DNA from 4 places in the Streptomyces sp. NBC_00829 genome. Region 1 is predicted to be linked to each of the others. Evidence: riboswitches for the same ligand, from Rfam matches in the RefSeq annotation. Region 1 holds a riboswitch; each other region holds the start of a gene.

What was found. Region 1 has a riboswitch for cyclic di-AMP ahead of OG293_RS02710 (transglycosylase SLT domain-containing protein). Riboswitches for the same ligand answer to the same signal wherever they lie in the genome.
Region 2: it holds a riboswitch for cyclic di-AMP, as region 1 does, so the genes downstream of both, OG293_RS31785 (C40 family peptidase) here and OG293_RS02710 (transglycosylase SLT domain-containing protein) in region 1, are expected to answer to the same signal.
Region 3: it holds a riboswitch for cyclic di-AMP, as region 1 does, so the genes downstream of both, OG293_RS18770 (M23 family metallopeptidase) here and OG293_RS02710 (transglycosylase SLT domain-containing protein) in region 1, are expected to answer to the same signal.
Region 4: it holds a riboswitch for cyclic di-AMP, as region 1 does, so the genes downstream of both, OG293_RS13485 (NlpC/P60 family protein) here and OG293_RS02710 (transglycosylase SLT domain-containing protein) in region 1, are expected to answer to the same signal.

Annotation. Positions count from the first base shown of each region.
Region 1 covers NZ_CP108867.1:655,715-660,368, reverse strand. The annotation lists gene OG293_RS02725 (hypothetical protein) at 1-364, shown strand, start outside; gene OG293_RS02720 (hydrogenase maturation protease) at 361-915, shown strand; gene OG293_RS02715 (DUF6893 family small protein) at 926-1,033, shown strand; gene OG293_RS02710 (transglycosylase SLT domain-containing protein) at 1,079-1,933, opposite strand; cyclic di-AMP (ydaO/yuaA leader) riboswitch at 1,938-2,100, opposite strand; gene OG293_RS02705 (hydrogenase maturation nickel metallochaperone HypA) at 2,762-3,157, shown strand; gene hypB (hydrogenase nickel incorporation protein HypB) at 3,162-3,926, shown strand; gene hypF (carbamoyltransferase HypF) at 3,923-4,654, shown strand, end outside.
Region 2 covers NZ_CP108867.1:7,077,323-7,081,976, forward strand. The annotation lists gene OG293_RS31770 (ATP-binding protein) at 1-314, shown strand, start outside; partial or broken gene OG293_RS31775 (LysR family transcriptional regulator) at 351-1,260, opposite strand; gene OG293_RS31780 (LysE family translocator) at 1,342-1,971, shown strand; gene OG293_RS31785 (C40 family peptidase) at 2,052-2,528, opposite strand; cyclic di-AMP (ydaO/yuaA leader) riboswitch at 2,532-2,716, opposite strand; partial or broken gene OG293_RS31790 (ATP-dependent Clp protease proteolytic subunit) at 3,222-3,353, opposite strand; partial or broken gene OG293_RS31795 (ABC transporter permease) at 3,338-3,745, opposite strand; partial or broken gene OG293_RS31800 (TetR/AcrR family transcriptional regulator) at 3,703-4,337, shown strand; gene OG293_RS31805 (urease subunit gamma) at 4,475-4,654, shown strand, end outside.
Region 3 covers NZ_CP108867.1:4,268,556-4,273,209, forward strand. The annotation lists gene OG293_RS18755 (LPXTG cell wall anchor domain-containing protein) at 1-805, shown strand, start outside; tRNA gene OG293_RS18760 (tRNA-Met) at 910-983, shown strand; gene OG293_RS18765 (PP2C family protein-serine/threonine phosphatase) at 1,153-2,304, shown strand; cyclic di-AMP (ydaO/yuaA leader) riboswitch at 2,663-2,818, shown strand; gene OG293_RS18770 (M23 family metallopeptidase) at 2,830-3,858, shown strand; gene OG293_RS18775 (PrsW family intramembrane metalloprotease) at 3,983-4,654, opposite strand, start outside.
Region 4 covers NZ_CP108867.1:3,179,453-3,184,106, forward strand. The annotation lists gene pcrA (DNA helicase PcrA) at 1-2,117, opposite strand, end outside; cyclic di-AMP (ydaO/yuaA leader) riboswitch at 2,390-2,555, shown strand; gene OG293_RS13485 (NlpC/P60 family protein) at 2,558-3,706, shown strand; gene OG293_RS13490 (NlpC/P60 family protein) at 4,208-4,654, shown strand, end outside.

The sequences.
Region 1 (4,654 bases):
GACATCTCCGGCGGGAGGACGCGGATTCCCCGACGAACACGGAGTGGAGCGGCCGGACACCCCGTGGTGGGACCCGGCGAGCGACTCCGGCTTCGACCCGGCACGCGACCGGGTCCTGGTGGACGGCCGGTCGCTGGGCGCCGGAAGCCGCGTCGTGCTGCGGCCGGGCCTTCGGCGTACCGACGCCCAGGACCTGTTTCTGTACGGTCGCAGTGCCACGGTCGAGGCGGTGCTCCACGACGTGGACGGGGCGGTGCACCTGGCGGTGACGGTGGAGGGCGATCCCGGCGCCGACATCCGCCGTGAACAGGGCCGGTATCTGTACTTCCAGCCCGACGAGGTCGCCCCGCTGGAGGACGCATGAACGCGAGGAGCGCCACCCGGCCCGGTCGGCGGGTCCTGGTCGCCGGGGTGGGGAACATCTTCCTCGGCGATGACGGCTTCGGCGTCGAGACCGTACGCAGGCTCGCGGCCGAGCGGCTGCCCGAGGGCGTGGAGACCGCGGACATCGGCGTACGGGGGGTGCACCTGGCGTACCAGCTGCTCGACGGCTACGACACCGTCGTCCTGGTCGATGCCACGGAGCGCGGCCAGGAGCCCGGCACGTTGTATCTCATCGAACCCGACGCGCCCGGTGCCGTCGAGCCCCGGAACGCCCAGCTCGACGGCCACAAGATGTCACCCGACGCGGTGCTGGCCCTGCTGGGGACGCTCTGCGCCGGGACCGGCGCGCGCCCGCCGGGGCGCACGCTGGTCCTGGGCTGCGAACCCGCCTCCGTTGAGGAGGGCATCGGCCTCAGCCCGTCCGTGGCCGCCGCGGTTCCGGAGGCCGTACGGATGATCATGGGCCTGCTGCGGGACGGCGAACAGAAGACGTCCGCGTCACCGCCTGAGGCCGCCAAGGCCGCACAGTGAGGAGCACAGCATGAAGAAGACCATCATCGGCGGCGCGGCCGCCGCGGCCGCTCTGGCCGCCGTCGTCAAGCAGGTCCTGCCGGACCTCAGGCGCTATCTGCGCATGCGCAGGATGTGACGCCAGTGACGGGACGAGACGGCCCGAGCGGGTCTGCCGGGACGATCAGTAGGCGCCGTTCACGTTGTCGATCGAGCCGTACTTGTCGGCCGCGTAGTTGCAGGCGGCGGTGATGTTGGCGACCGGGTCGTAGCTGTCCATCGACGTGCCGGGCACGTGGTAGGCGAGGAACGTGGGGTCGATGACCTGGAGGAGTCCCTTGGACGGCGTTCCGGCCGCGGCGTTGGAGTCCCAGTTGTTGATGGCCAGCGGGTTGCCCGAGGACTCGCGCATCACGTTGCGGTGGATGCCCTCGTAGGTGCCGGGGATGCCGTGCTTGGCCATGACGTCCAGCGACTCCTTGATCCAGCCGTCCAGATCGTTGGTGTAGGTCTTGGCCTTGGCGGGCTTCGCGGCGGTCTTGGCGGGCTTCGCGGCGGTCTTGGCGGGCTTCGCGGCAGCGGTGGTCTTGGCGGACAGGGCGGTCGTCCGCGCGGAACGGTTGGCCCGCTCCGGCGCGGAGGACGCGCGGGCGCCCGTTGCGGCCTTCTTGCCGATCGTCAGCTTGAGGCCGGGGTGAATCAGCGACGGGTTGTCGCCCACGGCCTGCCGGTTGTCCTGGTAGAGCCGCTTCCAGCCGCCGTTGAGCGCGTGGTCCGACGCGATCTTGGAGAGGGAGTCGCCCGTGATGACGGAATAGATCGTCGGTCCGGCCTTCTTCGTGACGACCGGAGTCGCGGGGGCGACAGCCGGCGCCACGGCCTTCACCGCGACGGCGGAGTGCGCGACCGGCTGCACCGCGGAGGCTGTGGTCGCGCCGATCACCGGGAGGGCGAGCGCGGCGCCGCCCGCTCCGGCTGCCATGAAACAACGGGTGAGGGGGCTGGACTTGGGACGGCGGTGCTTGCCCTTTGCAGGCATGACGAATTCCTCTCCGTCGCCTGCGAGGTGAGCTGTCGGGTTCGGGCTGGAGATGCCCGGTCGCACTGGAATGCGACTTCACCCCAAGCCGTTCCGGATTCCGGATCGGCGGCTTACCTGGGTCCCCCGCTCCTGCCGCACGTGAGTGGGTTCGGTTTACCGGACGGCGGCAGGATTCGGCGGTCCGTCCGGGATTGACGGTGACGTTAAGCGAGAGGGACTCGATGGAACAAGTCCCGAATTCACCACTGCAATGGGGCATGTGGATTCTGGCGGGAGAAATTGCGTGATCCAATTCGAGCGGATAACTCAACTTTCTTTCTGCGGTACGGGTCTGGGCGTGGCCGATGTTTCTCGCGTGACCTTGGAGACGTGACTCATGTCACGGGATATGACGTGTGGTGATCTGTTCCGCGGCACTGCGAAATAGCATGACAAGTCGTGCGAGTTCCCCCAATATGGATGCCGGGTGCAATGTTGAGCAAAAGCTCATTCCGGACACTTTGAACCCCGCTGTTTGTCCGGTCTCGGATATTCGACTCCCATATTTCGCCTATACTCCTTTAGCGCCGCTTATCGGTAGGATCTGCCCGTTTGAGGTGCAATCGCGTCCCCTCGGGCGGCACGCGACGTGATGTGGCCACGGCCCCGGCCGCGCACTCCGCTCCCTGCGATGTCCCCGGCTGCACCGAACGGTGTACGCGGCCCCACGGCGTCGGCGTGCCGGTCTCCCGGCCACGGGGTACCTGCCTGTAATGGTCCCGAGCGGGCCCCGGCCGCACCCGGCCAGGGCGGTCGACAGCTCGGCCTGTGCCAGGACGGAGACCGATGCACGAGATGTCCATCGCGCTGGCCGTGGTCGGTCAGGTGGAGCAGGCGGCGGCCGAAGCGGGCGATGTCACCGCGGTGACGTCCGTACGGCTCCAGGTAGGCGAACTGGCCGGAGTCGTGCCCGACGCGCTGTCCTTCTGCTTCGAACTGGCCTGCGCCGGCACTGTTCTTGAGGGTGCCGAACTGGTCACCGAATCCGTGCCCGGCCGCGCCCGCTGTGCCCCATGCGCTGATGAATGGGCAGTCGGCATGCCCCCGCAGCTGTGCTGCCCGGGGTGCGGAGAGGCGACCGCCGAACTGCTCGCCGGCCGCGAGCTGCAGATCGTCAGCGTGCACTGGGAGGACGGCCAGCCGCACGCCTGCACCCGTGAAACCGTCTCCGAGGAGTGCTGAAGCAATGTGCCGTGAGGTCGATCTGCACCAGGCCGTACTCGCCAAGAACGACGCGACAGCGGCCACTTTGCGCGCCGAACTCGCCGCCCGTGGGACCACCGTGGTCAATCTGCTCTCCAGTCCCGGCAGCGGCAAGACGGCACTGCTCGAGGCCGAACTGCTGCTCGCCCGGGATCGGGGAGTACCGGTCGCGGCCCTCACGGCCGATCTGGCCACCGAGAACGACGCAATGCGGTTGGCCCGTTCCGGAGTTCCGGTCAAGCAGGTACTGACCGACGGCCTCTGCCATTTGGAGGCCGGAATGCTGAGTCGGCACATCGACGGATGGCTCCCCGATGCCACCCGACTGCTGTTCGTGGAGAACGTGGGCAACCTCGTCTGCCCGGCCTCCTACGATCTCGGGGAATCCTTGCGAGTTGTCCTCGCATCGGTGACGGAGGGCGAGGACAAACCCCTGAAGTACCCCACCGCCTTTGGCCTTGCGCAACTGGTCGTGATCACCAAGACCGATATCGCGGAAGCCGTGGAATTCGACGAAGCCGCTTTTCGTGCGCATGTCGAACAGGTCAATCCGGGTGTGGAAGTGCTGCTGACGTCGGCGCGTGGCGGGACGGGGATCGGGGCTCTGCTGGACCGGGCCGTGGCTACGGCCGACGGCGGGGTGACGCACGCACCCGTCATGGCCCGCCAGGAGCACATCCATCGACACGAACACGGCACGCACTCCCACACGGCGGGCTCGGGCGCCCTGGCGCAGTCGGGCTCGTGACCGGTACGCAGCCGGGCGCCACCGTCGTCGACCGGACGGTCGGGCGCAGGCGGGTCACTGTCCGGGGTGTCGTCCAGGGCGTCGGGTTCCGGCCCTTCGTCTACGCGCTGGCCACCCGGCTGGACCTCGTCGGACATGTGACCAACACGGCTGAGGGTGTTGTCGCGGAAGTCGAAGGACCACCCAGGGCCCTGAAGTCGTTCTGCGACCGGATCTCGGCCGAGGCGCCACCGCTCGCCCGCGTGGAATCCGTCGACCACGAGGACGTACCCCCGGCAGGGGGACACGGATTCACCATCGCCGCCTCCCGTAGCGGCGGGCCCGCGCGCACGTTGGTCTCCCCGGACATGGCCACCTGCGCCGCCTGTCTGGCAGAACTGGCCGACCCGTCCGACCGGCGCCACCGGCACCCCTTCATCACCTGTACGCACTGCGGCCCGCGCTTCACCATCGTCACCGGCCTGCCGTACGACCGGTCCCACACCACCATGGCCGACTTCGCGATGTGCGCGGACTGCGCCCGGGAGTACACCGATCCGGCCGACCGCCGCTTTCACGCGCAGCCCGTTGCCTGCCACGACTGCGGCCCGCGCTTGCGTCTGCTGACGCCTCGGCCGGGCACCGGCGGCCGGCCCGAGCCGTCGTCGGCGGCGGACCCGGTCTCCGGGGCGCGTGACCTGCTGGCCCATGGCGCGATCCTCGCCGTCAAGGGCATCGGCGGCTACCAC
Region 2 (4,654 bases), 6.4 Mb from region 1:
CCATCGACACCGTCCGGCTGATCGTCTCCGAACTCGCCACCAACGCAGTGCAGCACACCTTCGGCCAGTCCCCGACGTTCACCGTCGACCTGAGGCTCGAACGGGAGGAGGAACTGCGCATCGGCGTCACGGACAGTCACCCCCGCTGGCCGCAGCGGCTGCCTGCCGCCGTCCGCCAGGACAACGGCCGAGGGATGGTCATCATCCGCAGCCTGACCGCGGAGTGCGGCGGGCAGCTCTCGGTCACCCCGACACCTGAGGGCGGCAAGACCGTGTGGATCGCCCTGCCGTGGACGGCGCCGGTGCAGAACTGACCGGAAAGCGCGGTGACCCGAGGGGCGGCGGGGCGGTCAGCCACCGGCGCGCCCGAATGCGCCACGCAGCAGAGCCCGCAGGGACTCGGCCGCCGGACCCGACTCCTCACCCCGGTGCGCCACCGAGATCGTCCGTCTGAAGGCCGCCGGTTCCAACTGCCGTACGCCGAGCGGTGTCGCCGCCATCGAGGCCGCCATCTCCGGCACCACCGCCACTCCGAGCCCGGAACTGACCAGCGCGCACACGAGCGCGTAGCCGGGTGACTCGCAGACCACGGCGGGAGTCATCCCGGCCGAGGCCAAGGCGGCCTCGACACCTTTGCGCGACGGATGCGAGGGAGCACTGCTGATCAGAGGCTGCCCTGCGAGATCGGCGACCGGCAGCCGCCCCGAGCCACCCGCGAGCGCATGCCCGGGGGCCGTGACCAGCACCAGCTCCTCCACGAGCAGCGGCTCCAGGAGCACCCCGGGCGGCAGCGGCGCGGGTTCCGCCGGTTCGTACGCATGCGTCAGCGCCAGATCCGCCTCACCGGCCGCCACCGCCACGACCCCGCCCGGCGGTTCGTACTCCGCGACCGCCAGTTCCACGTCCGGGTGCGCCCGGCGAAAGGCGCTCAGCACCGGCGGCAGCAGATGGACGCCCACCGTCGTGAACGTGCCGACACGCAGTCGCCCTCCGGACAGCCCAGCGAGCCGCGCCAGCTCGTGCCGGGCCCGCTCCATCTCGTCGAGCACCCGGCGGGCCCGCGCCGCGAGCAGTTCACCCGCGGCCGTCAGCCGCGCCCCGCGATGATGCCGCACGAGCAGCGTCACTCCCGCCTCGCGCTCCAATTTGGCCAGCTGCTGGGAGCGCGGGCGCGGTGTACCCCAGCCGGGCGGCGGCGCGGGTGATCGAACCGGCCTCCGCGACGGCGACAAGCGCCGCGAGCCGCGTCGGGTCGTACATGACTCCCCTTAAGCATTGCTTTAGGCAGACCCAGAAGATTGCAAGTACACCGTAAAGGCTGAATCGGCCCACGATGGGGCCATGGACGCACAACTGATCGCCTTCCTGGGAGTCGCCGCAGGCATGGTCGCCATGCCGGGCGCGGATTTCACCGTCGTCGTGCGCAATGCGCTCGCCTCGCGGCCGGAGGGTCTGGCCACCGCCGTCGGGGTCGCCGGGGGGCTGCTCGTGCACACAGCCCTGGCGGTCGCGGGACTCGCGGCCGTCCTTGTCGCGGTGCCGGCGCTGTACCGCGCGCTCCAGATCGCGGGCGGCGTCTATGTGCTCTGTCTGGGTGTGCGAGCCGTACGGGCCGCGCTGCGTCCGGCGCCCGTGACGCAGGATCCGCGGGGGGAGGCGGCCGGCGGTGTCGGCCGCGGCCTGCGCCAGGGATTCCTCACCAATGTGCTGAACCCCAAGGCGCCGATCCTCTTCCTCAGCCTGCTCCCGCAGTTCGTGCCGGACGGGGCGTCGGTCCTGCCGCGCACTCTGCTGCTCGCCGCGATCGTCGTCGCGCTGGCCCTGATCTGGTTCCCGGCGGTGGCGCTGCTGGTGGACCGGCTCGGGAACCGGCTGCGTCGGCCGCGCACGACTCGCGCGGTCGAGGGGGTCACGGGCGGGGCGCTGACCGCGCTCGGCGTGACCCTGCTGGCGGCGCCGCTGACGCACTGACGCACCGGGTGCACCACGGGGAGGGCCCGCGCCGACCACCGGTGACGAACGGTGATCGGCGCGTGACCGTCAAGGGCCCGTCAGCGCACCCGGCCGTACCAGACGCGCTTGGTCCAGATCTTCTCCAGCTTCACCCAGGATCCGGTCTTCGGCGAGTGCCAGATCTTGCCTCTGCCGGCGTAGATGCCCACGTGGTAGACGCTGCTGCCGGAGTGGAAGAAGACCAGATCTCCCTGCTGCCGGGAGGACGCCGAGATGTGGCGCGTCTTGTTGTACTGCTGCTGAGCCGTACGCGGGAGCTTCTTGCCCGCCTTCTTGTACGAATACAGCGTCAGCCCCGAGCAGTCGAAACGGGACGGACCCGCCGCGCCGTAGCGGTACGGCGCTCCCTTCTTCGAGGCGGCCACCTTGAGCGCCTTGCCCGCGTGCGTCGTTGCCGCGTGTGCCTCGGAGACGGCGCCGGGCGCCAGCAGCGTGCCGCCGACGGCGGCGAGGGTCAGGGCCGATACGGCTCCTGCCCGGGTCAGCAGAAACGGGACATGAATCTGCGCAGTCATGCGCAACCCTTCGTCAGCCGCCTGTGAAGGGTGACCTGTCGGGTTCGGACGGACGAAGATGCCCGGCCGCGGATGCGGCTTCACCCCGAGGGACGACCGGACTGCCCGGCTGTCCCGTACTGCTTGGGTCCTCCACTCCTGCCGATGCACTTCTGTCGACCAGTCATCCGATGCGGCGGCAGGACTCGGCGTCCGCTCGGACCGCCCCGCCGAGGTGGCGGGGGCTTGTCGTCCCAGGGATCTTGACCCACGGCATGCCGGATTTCCGAACCGAAACGGCGGTTTGTGACCTTTACCACCACTCACCTGTTCGGGTGGACAGGGCCATTTCGGCGACCTGTTCGCGACGCGTAAGGACCCTCGCACCAGCAGTGGAACGGGTTGTTCCGCTCGTTCGGTCGTCGTGGTGCGCAAGTTGTGCGTAGCTGTTGGGTGACCGGCAACTCCACCGAATGAGGGATGGTCATCAGTACACCGATGGCGGTTGACGGAAGGCCGATCGTCCGTCAACTCGGAGCTGCGGGCCGCAGCGTCACCCGATCGGAGCGGCGTTCGCGGTCGAGCAACCTCAGGGAGTTCGGGTGGCAGCGTCGGGCGCTCAGCCGAACCCAGGGAGCGGAGCGAGGCCTTGCGGTTCTTGACCACGTGATCGACCGGGCCGTAGGTCCTGGCGTCCTCGGCGCCGAAGATCGTCTCGCGCTCCAGATCGGCGGCGATCCGCTCCGGAGTCTGACCCGTATGGCGTACGAGCGTGCCGGTCAGCTGCTCCCGCAGCCGCAGCAGCTCCTGTGCGTGGATCTGGGCGAGCACCCGGCCTCGCCCCACCAGGAACCGGTGAGCACGCCGAGCCAGCTGTGGGCCAGGGCGGCCGAGGTGAGGCCGACGAGCGCCGAAGCGCCGATGAGTGTGGTCGCCGCGCGGGCTCCGCGCAGCCCCAGCAGCGTGACCGCGGCTCCCGCCGCGACGCCCGCGAGGGCCCGCGGCAGGATGCTCGACGCCAGCGCGCTGCCGCGCGGATCGCCCGCCGGTGTCGGTACGACGTCCGTCACCTTCACCGCGGTGCCGGCCGGTGCCTGTGCGGTGACCGCCTCCGTGAGCAACTGGGCCACGACCGGGCTGCCGGCCGAAGCGGTCATGAGCCGGGGTCCTTGGTCGCTCACCACGATCGCCCCGTATACGACCCGGTCCTCGATCGCGGTGCCGGCGGCGGCCTCGTCGTAGCGCGGCGCGTGGGGGTGTCGGCGACGGTGCCGCCCGCTGCCTTGCGCGCAATGGCTTCCACGCCACGTCGATGCAGGACATCCTGCGCGAAGCGGGCCTCTCTGCCGGTGCCGTGTACCGCTACTTCCGAAGGAGGAGCTGATCGCGGCCATCGCCGGGGAGGCCTTCGTCGGGATCTGAGCGGCTTTCGACGAAGCCGCCCGGTCCACTCCGCCGCCCATGCCGGACGCCCTCCTCGGCCGTGTCCTGCGCGGCATGCTGGCCGAGCAGGTTCCCGGCGGCGACAAGCAGGCCTTCGCCCGGCTCATCGATCAGGTGTGGACCGAGACGCTGCGCAGCGAGGAGCTCGCCGCCACGCTTGCCGAGGGGTACGCCGGTCGGCGCTCGGCCTGGGCGGAGCTGGTCGAGGCGTACCGCGCGGGCGGCCTGATGGACGCCGACGTACCCGCCGACCATGTGGCCCGCACGCTCATCGCCACCGCCCAGGGGTTCGTCGCGCAGCAGGCGCTCTTCGGTGACACGCAGGCCGAGGCCATCGAGGACGGGCTGGGGGGACTGATGTCCATGGGGCGGGCGAAGATCAGTTAACGCGCCGGAAAAACTCTCCGCCTAACGTTCAGTCCCCCGCCGGGAGAAACCCGTGGTGCGGTGAACGCCGTGCTCACGTGGGTTGACGTCCCGCTGCACCCGGGCGGGTCCGGGTCGGACGACTGTGAGGTGGACGCGTGCAACTCTCCCCGCACGAACAGGAACGACTGCTCATCCATGTGGCGGCGGACGTGGCTCAGAAGCGCCGTGCCCGAGGGGTGAGGCTCAATCATCCCGAGTCCGTCGCCCTGATCACCTCGCACATCCTCGAGGGCGCCAGGGACGGACGCACCGTCGCCGAACTCATGGCGTCGGGC
Region 3 (4,654 bases), 3.6 Mb from region 1:
CAAGAAGTACCCCTCCAACAACGGCAACCTGAAGCTGGACGCGGCCGATCTGCTCAACCACGTCCAGCGCGAGAAGGACGACATCCTTCTCTTCGAGACCAGCCCGAAGGTCGAGTCCGGTCCGGCCAGTCTGCGCCTTCTGTCCGACCCGAAGACGCCCATCAAGCCCGGCACGTACGGCCAGGTCTCCCTGATCCACCAGCTCAAGGGCACGGCGACGTTCGACTCCGACCTGGAGACGACGCTGGAGGTCGAGCAGGGCCCCGACGACACGCAGGCCGTCCCCCAGCTCGTGGTCGAGGAGCTCGCGGCCGACGGCAGCTACATCAGGGCCACCCGGATCGACGGCCAGAACAAGTGGCAGCTGTCGGACATCGGCAAGAACTTCATCATGCACCGCACCACCCTCCGGGTGAGCGTGGTCGACTTCAAGGGCGTCCAGAAGCCGCTCAAGGTGAAGCTGCACGCGTCGAGCTCGCTCGCCGAGGGCAACAAGACGCCGTTCCTGGGCGCGGACGGCGCGATCACCATCGCCCCCGAGCGCGGCACCACCACGCCGGGCGGAAAGCCGTCGGCGACCCCGTCCGCCACGCCGTCGCCCACCGCCTCGGCGTCCGCGTCCCCCACTCCGTCCGCCACGGCCACGGCCACGGCCACGGCGACGACCGGCGCGAACACCCCCGTCACCACCACCGGTGCGCTCGCCTCCACGGGCTCCTCCGACACCACCTGGTACGCGGCCCTCGCCGCCGCCCTGATCGGTGCCGGCGGCGTGCTCACCGCACTGCGTCTGCGCCGCCGCTGAGGCCGTGGGCGCCCGTCAGGGCGCCCGTATCGGTGCGAATTTCCGAAGTCCCGCGGTAAATGGATTTGATCTTGCTCCGGATGGCGTAAGGTTGTGTTCACCGACGCGGGGTGGAGCAGCTCGGTAGCTCGCTGGGCTCATAACCCAGAGGTCGCAGGTTCAAATCCTGTCCCCGCTACTGAAGGCAGTGGCCCGGCACTCGACACGAGTGCCGGGCCACTGTCGTATCCGCCCCCGGCTGCTCGCCCGGTTGGCGGACAGCGAGTCGCAGCCCGGTGCCGCTGCGTCCAGCCTGAGAGGGGCGCGGTACCGTCCGCAGCCGTGGCGGACCGGGCAGGAGAGCACCCGTGGCGAACCGAGAGCAGGGCGGCGCCGACACCGCTCAGCGGTTCGTGCGTGCGCTGCCCGCGCTGATGATCGTCGGTGGCTGGATCTTCGACCTCGTGAGCCCGCCCCGGTTCACCGCGGTCCCGCTCTTCGCCGCAGCGCCGCTGATCGCGGCCCCGATCTTCACCTGGGTCGGCACCCTGCTGACCGGGATCGCTGCGGTCCTGGGCGTGACCGGGCTGCATTTCTACAACCGCAACGCCTCGGACATCACCACCTTCACCGAGGTGACGACCGTGATCACGGTCTCGGGGCTCGCGCTGCTGATCAACCGGGTGGTACGGCGCAGCAGCGCCCGTCTGGCGTCCGCCCGGGTGATCGCGGAGACCGCCCAGCGGGCCGTACTGCCCACGCCCGCCGACCGGATCGCCGGGCTGCGGATCGCCGCGCGGTACGAGGCCGCCCAGGCCGACGCCTTCATCGGCGGTGACCTCTTCGCCGTACAGGACACGCCGCACGGCGTGCGGCTGGTGGTCGGGGACGTACGGGGCAAGGGGATGGAGGCGGTCGAGACGGTGGCCGTGGTGATCGGGGCGTTCCGGGAGGCCGCCGAGCAGGAGAGCTCGCTCGAAGGGGTGGCCGTTCGCCTGGAGCGGGCGCTGAGACGCGAGGGCTCGCGCCGGAGCGGTCTGGACGCCGTCGAGGGGTTCACCACGGCCGTGCTCGCCGAGATCCCGCGTGACGCGGGCGTGGTGCGTGTGGTCAACCGGGGGCATCCGGAGCCGTTGCTGATGTACGCCGACGGGGACCTGGACAGCCTGGAGCCGACCGAGCCCGCGCTGCCGCTGGGGATGGGCGACGTGGGGGGATGGCCGGACCGGGCGGAGACGCACCCGATGCCCTTCGGGGCCACGCTGCTCCTCTACACGGACGGGCTGTCCGAGGCGCGCGACGCGGAGGGCGTCTTCTACGTCCCCGCCGAGCGGCTGGCCGGGCGGCTCTTTCCCGGGCCGGAGGAGCTTCTGGATGCGCTGGTCGGCGATGTACGGCGGTATACGGGCGGCAGGACCACGGACGACATGGCACTCCTCGCGGTCAGCCGGCCGGCGGACGGGCAGCCGGACCGGCGCAGGACCGTTCCGGTGGTCAAGCGCGGTCCGGGCAGCCGCTGATGGCGGCGGACGCCGGCGGTACCCGGGCACTCGGGATCGCGGGCATCGGGGACCGTGGGCATTTTTGGGCGCGGGCATCGGGGACCGTGGGCATCCGGGGTCACAGGCGACAGGCGCTGCGGGCACTCGGCACCGTGGGTGATCGAGGGATGCCCCTCCGCATAACATGTGATGCACCGTCAGCCGAGGGGGCGGGCCCGAGTGCCGATCAAGTCGCCCGAGTCCGGCTGCTTGTGTCCTGGTAAGTCCCGGGCAAGGTAGTTAAACGATCACCCGGAACAGCTTGGAATCGGACCCCGGTGTCTATTAACGTTCGATAACGCAGCGCGGTCGTCCCAGTCGTCGCAAGAGGCGGCACCGTGCGCACGCGCCGAATTCCGCAAGGGAACCGGGGAACCATCAATTGGGGTGAATCGGGTATCTTTTGCCGCTCTTTTCGCGGCTGAAGCGCCCGTAGGAGACCTTCCTGCTCCGAACCCGTCAGCTAACCCGGTAGGCGAGAAGGAAGGAAAGGAGCACGCCTCCGTGGCGTCCAACACACCTGCCCCCGCATCACCCTTCGAAACTGATGTCTTCGGCGACGAGACGCCGGAGCGGGCGTGGGAGGAATGGAACCCCACCGAGGACTCCGTCCGACCGGTGCGCGGTCGGCACCGCGTCATGAAGCAGCGCGGCGGACTCGCCCGCAGTTCCACGGTGCTCGGTGTCGGCGTGATCGCCGCGGTCGGCGCGGGCGGCATGGCCACCGCGCAGAACAAGCCGCCGGTCTCCATATCGCTCCCCGACTCCATCGCGGACAACCTTCCCGACGCCAAGTCCCTGCCCGGTGTCGGTTCTTTCATGTCCGACGACAAGGAAGCGGACACCGGTGACACGGGCCCGCTGACCACGATGAGCATCGCCACCGACTCCCGGGCCGGTACGCAGGACGCGAGCGGCGCCGGTGAGGCGCTGCGCGCCCGCATCCTCCAGCAGGCCGAGCAGCAGCAGAGCGAGGCGGAGGCCGAGGCCAAGGCCGCCGCGGAGAAGCTTGCCGCCGAGAAGGCCGCTGCGGAGGCGGCCAAGCAGCAGACGGCGGCCGAGGCCGCGAAGAAGAAGGCCGAGGCGGAGGCGGCGGCCAAGGCGGAGGCCGCGCGACTGGCCGAGCTCGCGAAGAGCTACGCCCTGCCCACCTCCTCGTACACCATCACCTCCACCTTCGGCGAGGCCGGCTCCATGTGGTCCTCGGGCTACCACACGGGTCTGGACTTCGCGGCCCCCAGCGGTACCCCGGTCAAGGCCGTCCACAGCGGCACGGTCAAGTCGGCGGGCTGGTCCGGCTCCTACGGCTACCGCACGGTGCTGGAGCTCGACGACGGTACGGAGGTCTGGTACTGCCACCAGTCCTCGATGTCGGTGAGCGTCGGCCAGAAGGTGTCGACGGGCGAGACGATCGGCCGCGTCGGCGCGACCGGCAACGTGACGGGCCCGCATCTGCACCTGGAGGTCCACACTCCGGGCGGAAGCGGTGTCGACCCGATGACCTGGCTGCGGGACAAGGGCCTGACTGTCTGAGGCCTCCGTCCGGGGCGTCACCGATGCCTTGGACACGGCCCGGCGGCCCGATCCGCAGGAGCGGGCCCGGGGCGAGTGACACGACCCCGGGGCGAGTGACACCCCGGGGGCGAGCGGTACCGGTCTAGGACGAGCGGTACGGGTTGTAGCCGCCGTAGTCGCGGTAGGGCGGCGGGGTCCACGCACGTCCCGTGGCCCGGGCCGCGTAGGTCAGCGCAGGACCGGCGACGTCCTTGCGCTGCCACAGATGGTGGAGCAGCTCCTGCTCGCGCGCCACGAAGTCGGGGCCGACCGTGCCCCGGTGGGCCCTGTGGCGCAGAAACGCCAGGGTCGTCGCGAACCGCTCGTACTCCGAGACGGCATGAGCGGCGGCCGGGCCCTGGGCGCGGCGCGCGAAGTCACGGGCCATGGTGCGCGCCTGCATCGAGGACAGCGCGTGCGGTTCGTCGGACGTCAGCCAGCCGGCCGCGGCATACGCCCGCAACTGGGTTGATATCGTGCGCAGTTCGCGCTGCCGGCTCCAGATCGCGAGCCAGATCAGCAGCCCGAAGACGGGGACCATGAACGCGCCGTACACGGCATAGAAGCCGAACGGACCGAAGAGCGACGACGAGCCGTTCCACAGGGCGTGCATGCCCATCGCCAGCGCCAGGCCGAGCAGCGGCAGCGCCACCCGGCGGATCCGCTGGCGGCGCGCGGCGAGCGCGGCGATCCCGAAGCCGATGCCGGTGAGCACGGTGAAGAGCGGATGGGCGAACGGCGACATGACGATCCGTACGAAGAAGGTCGCCGCCGT
Region 4 (4,654 bases), 2.5 Mb from region 1:
AGGAACCGCGACGGCGGGTTGTACGAGGGCTGGCCCCAGGCGCTGCGCAACGACGACCGCGTCAGATAGAGCCGCTCCCGGGCGCGGGTGATGCCGACGTACGCCAGCCGCCGCTCCTCCTCCAGCTCCTTGGCCTGCCCCAGGGCGCGCATGTGCGGGAAGACACCGTCCTCCATGCCCGTCAGGAACACCACGGGGAACTCAAGGCCCTTGGCCGTGTGCAGGGTCATCAGCGTGATGACGCCGGAGCCGTCCTCGTCCTCGTCGGGGATCTGGTCGGAGTCGGCGACGAGCGCGACCTTCTCCAGGAACTCGGCGAGGGTGCCCGCACCCTCCTCCTCCGCGCGTTCCTGCTCGAACTCAAGCGCGACCGCGGCCAGTTCCTGAAGGTTCTCGATGCGCGTCTCGTCCTGCGGGTCGGTCGACGCCTGGAGCTCGGCGAGATACCCGGTCCGCTCCAGGACGGCCTCCAGCACCACCGCCGGGCCCGCGCCCGAGTCGACGACCGTGCGCAGCTCCTCCATGAGGACGTTGAAGCGCTTGACGGCGTTGGCGGAGCGGGCCGCCATGCCGTACGCCTCGTCGACGCGGCGCAGCGCCTGCGGGAAGGTGATCTTCTCGCGCAGCGCGAGCGCGTCGATCATCGCCTCGGCGCGGTCGCCGATGCCGCGCTTGGGGACATTCAGGATGCGGCGCAGGGGCACATTGTCCTCGGGGTTGGCGAGGACCCGCAGATAGGCGAGGACGTCCCGGACCTCCTTGCGCTCGTAGAAGCGCACTCCGCCGACGACCTTGTACGGCAGGCCGACGCGGATGAAGATCTCTTCGAAGACTCGGGACTGGGCGTTCGTACGGTAGAAGATGGCGACGTCACCGGCCTTGGCGTCACCCGCGTCCGTGAGCCGGTCGATCTCGTCGGCGACGAACTGCGCCTCGTCGTGCTCGGTGTCGGCGACATAGCCGGTGATCTGGGCGCCCGCCCCGGCGTTCGTCCACAGGTTCTTGGGTCGGCGGCTTTCGTTCCGCTCGATGACGGCGTTGGCGGCGGAGAGGATCGTCTGCGTCGAGCGGTAGTTCTGCTCCAGCAGGATCGTCGTCGCGTCCGGGTAGTCCTCCTCGAACCGGAGGATGTTGCGGATGGTCGCGCCCCGGAAGGCGTAGATCGACTGGTCCGCGTCACCGACGACGCACAGTTCGGCAGGGGGCAGATCCTCCTGGCCCGTGCCCACCAGCTCGCGCACGAGTGTGTACTGAGCGTGGTTGGTGTCCTGGTACTCGTCGACCAGCACGTGCCGGAAGCGGCGCTGGTAGTGCTCGGCGACGTCGGGGAACGCCTGGAGCAGATGCACCGTCGTCATGATGATGTCGTCGAAGTCCAGGGCGTTGGCCTCGCGCAGCCGCGCCTGGTACATGCGGTACGCCTCGGCCAGCGTCTTCTCGAAGCCGTCCACGGCCTGGTCGGCGAAGGTCTCCTCGTCGATCAGCTCGTTCTTCAGATTCGAGATCTTGGCGCTGAAGGACTTCGGGGGGAACTTCTTGGGGTCGAGGTCCAGATCACGGCAGACGAGCGCCATCAGCCGCTTGGAATCCGCCGCGTCGTAGATCGAGAACGACGAGGTGAAGCCCAGCCTCTTGGACTCGCGGCGCAGGATGCGCACGCACGCGCTGTGGAAGGTCATCACCCACATGGCGTTGGCGCGCGGGCCGACGAGCTGCTCGACGCGCTCCTTCATCTCGCCGGCGGCCTTGTTGGTGAAGGTGATCGCCAGTATCTGACCGGGGTGGACGCTGCGGGTGCCCAGCAGATGAGCGATGCGGTGGGTCAGCACGCGCGTCTTGCCCGAGCCGGCTCCGGCGACGATGAGCAGGGGCGAACCGGTGTGCACGACGGCGGCGCGCTGCTGTTCGTTCAGCCCTTCCAGCAGGGCGGCCGGGTCCACGACGGTGCGCGGAGCGCCGTCGCGGTGGTACGGATCCCGGGCCGGGGGCACGTCGAACGCACCCTGGAAGAGATCGTCGGGGATCTCCTCCTGGGCCGAATCCTCGGGCGGCGGCGGAGGGTGCTCCGAGCTGGGCTGGAGGTCCGCCAGGAAGCTGTCGTCAAAGAGGCTGCTCATCGCTCTACGAGTCTAGGCCGCCGCACTGACAGCTTGCCGCCGCATCGGGATACGGCCGGAATCCGACGCTGCCCGGACCCGGCGGCCACCGGGCAACCCTCCGTGACGAAACGATGCCACCAGGTCATCAGCCGGAACACAACGCTCCATGGATCACTCATGTCACGAAAATGTATCGGACAAATCGAACATCAACCTTCACAGCAACCATACGAGTTGGCTACCGTGCTCGATCAGGCAGCCCGTACCCCCCTGGCGATCCACGTCACATCGGGCGGCCTGCGCCGAATCCGGACTTTCCGCAGGGGAGTTCGGAACCGGGGACCCACCATGCACGACCTGGGGTGAATCGGACCGTGACTCCATCCGGTCCGTAGGGCGATCTTCCGTTCCGCCCGAACCCGACAGCTAACCCGGTAGGCGGTCCACGGAAGAAGGAGATGTCGGCCTTGGCGTCGCATCGCAAAGCGCGAAGTCGAACCGTAAAGACCTCCCCAGCCGTCGGATTCACGACGGCCGCCCTCGCCTCCGTCTCGCTGCTGTCGACGCAGAGCGCCGACGCCTCGCCCGCCGAGCCGAAGCCCTCCGTCGAGGAGGTGCAGAAGAAGGTCGACGATCTCTACCGGCAGGCCGGCACCGCGACCGAGAACTACAACAAGGCCAAGGAGTCCACCGACGAGAAGCGGCGCGAGGTCGACAAGCTCCTCGACGACACCGCCAAGCGCACGGACAAGCTCAACGAGTCCCGCCGGGCGCTCGGCTCGTTCGCGGCCGCGCAGTACCGCACCGGCGCGGTCACACCGACCGCCGCGCTGCTCTTCGCGGACAGCCCCGAGTCGTACTTCGACCAGACCCAGCTGATGAGCCGGATGACCGACCGTCAGCGCGTGGCCGTCACCGACTACGAGACCGAGCAGGCCGCCGCCGCCAAGCAGCGCGCGCGGGCCACCAAGAGCCTGGAGTCGCTCACCGACTCGCAGGAGGCCCTGCGCACCAGCAAGCAGGAAGTCCAGACGAAGCTCGCCGAGGCCCGGTCGCTGCTGTCGAAGCTGACGGCCGAGGAGAAGGCACGGCTCGCCGCGCTCGAGCGGGAGAAGCAGGAAGAGGCCCGGCGTAAAGCCCAGGAGAAAGCGGAGGCCGAGGCCCGCGCCAGGGCCGAGGCCGCGCGCAAGAAGAAGGAGGGCGGCGGCCAGGACGGGGACACGGGGACGGGTTCCGGTTCCGCCGACGGCTCGTACACGGCCAAGGCCGACAAGGTTCTCGCCTTCGCCCGCGCCCAGATGGGCAAGCCGTACGTCTGGGGTGCGACGGGGCCGAGTTCGTACGACTGCTCGGGACTGACCCAGGCCGCCTGGAAGGCCGCGGGCGTGGACCTGCCGCGCACCACCTGGGACCAGGTGAAGGTCGGCAAGCGCGTCGAGACGAAGGACCTGCTCCCGGGCGACCTGGTCTTCTTCTACGACGACATCAGCCACGTCGGCATCTACATCGGCAACGGCAAGATGATCCACGCACCCAAGCCCGGGGCGAACGTGCGCGAGGAGTCGATCTACTACATGCCGATCTACGGGAGCGTGCGTCCCGCCTGATCGTCGGCGAGGCGGCGGCGCAGGAACGGAGATGGGCCCGGAACGCCCGGACGCGGATGCGCGTCCGGGCGTTCCGGCGTCCGCGCCCCGCTCCGGCGTTCACGTCCCGGTTCCGGCGTCCGCGCCCCGCTCCGGCGTCCGCGCCCCGCTCCGGCGTTCACGTCCGAGGCCTCACTCCCGCCATACCACCGCACTCCCGGCAACAGTGCCTCATCCGCCGCATCGGTCGCAGCGGCACAGGGATGGGCGACCGTGACCGCAGTCCCGTTCTCAGAAACGCTCGTGACCGTCCACCTTCGGGCACTTTCGGTCCTTACACCGCATGTCCGCGACCCTCAGGCTTAGCGTCCTCCCTCAGGTGACCGACTCCCCACCGCCGCCGGGCTCCCGGGCGGCAGCCGATCACCACCGCCGAGAGATCCGGCGGCGGACCGCTCCCCCTGTGCGGACCGCCGTCGGAGGCTCGGACCGCAGGGACGACGGAAGGACGTGGACGCCCCCGTGGCTTCGCACCGGAAACCGAAGCAGCATCCGCTCACCGGGCCTGCTGCCCGGACCGCCGTCACGCTTGCGCTCGCGGGTGCCGCAGCCGCGACCGCATTCGAGGGCACCGGGTATGCCGAGCCCTCTCTCACCCCCGCGCAGATCAAGACCAAGGTCGACCGGCTCTACCAGGAGGCCGAGGAGGCCACCGAGAAGTACAACGGGGCCAAGGAGCAGACCGCGTCCGCCCGCGGCTCACTGGACGAGCTGCGCGACGAGGCCACCCGCAGGACTGAGCGGCTCAACACCTCGCGCAACGCGCTCGGTTCGATCGCCACCGCTCAGTACCGCGCCGGAGGTATCGACCCCGGGCTCCAGCTCGCGCTCACGTCGGACCCCGACGAGTATCTGGAGCGGGCCGCGCTCGCCGAGCGGGCCGGCATCCGGCAGGCGGACGCCATCGCC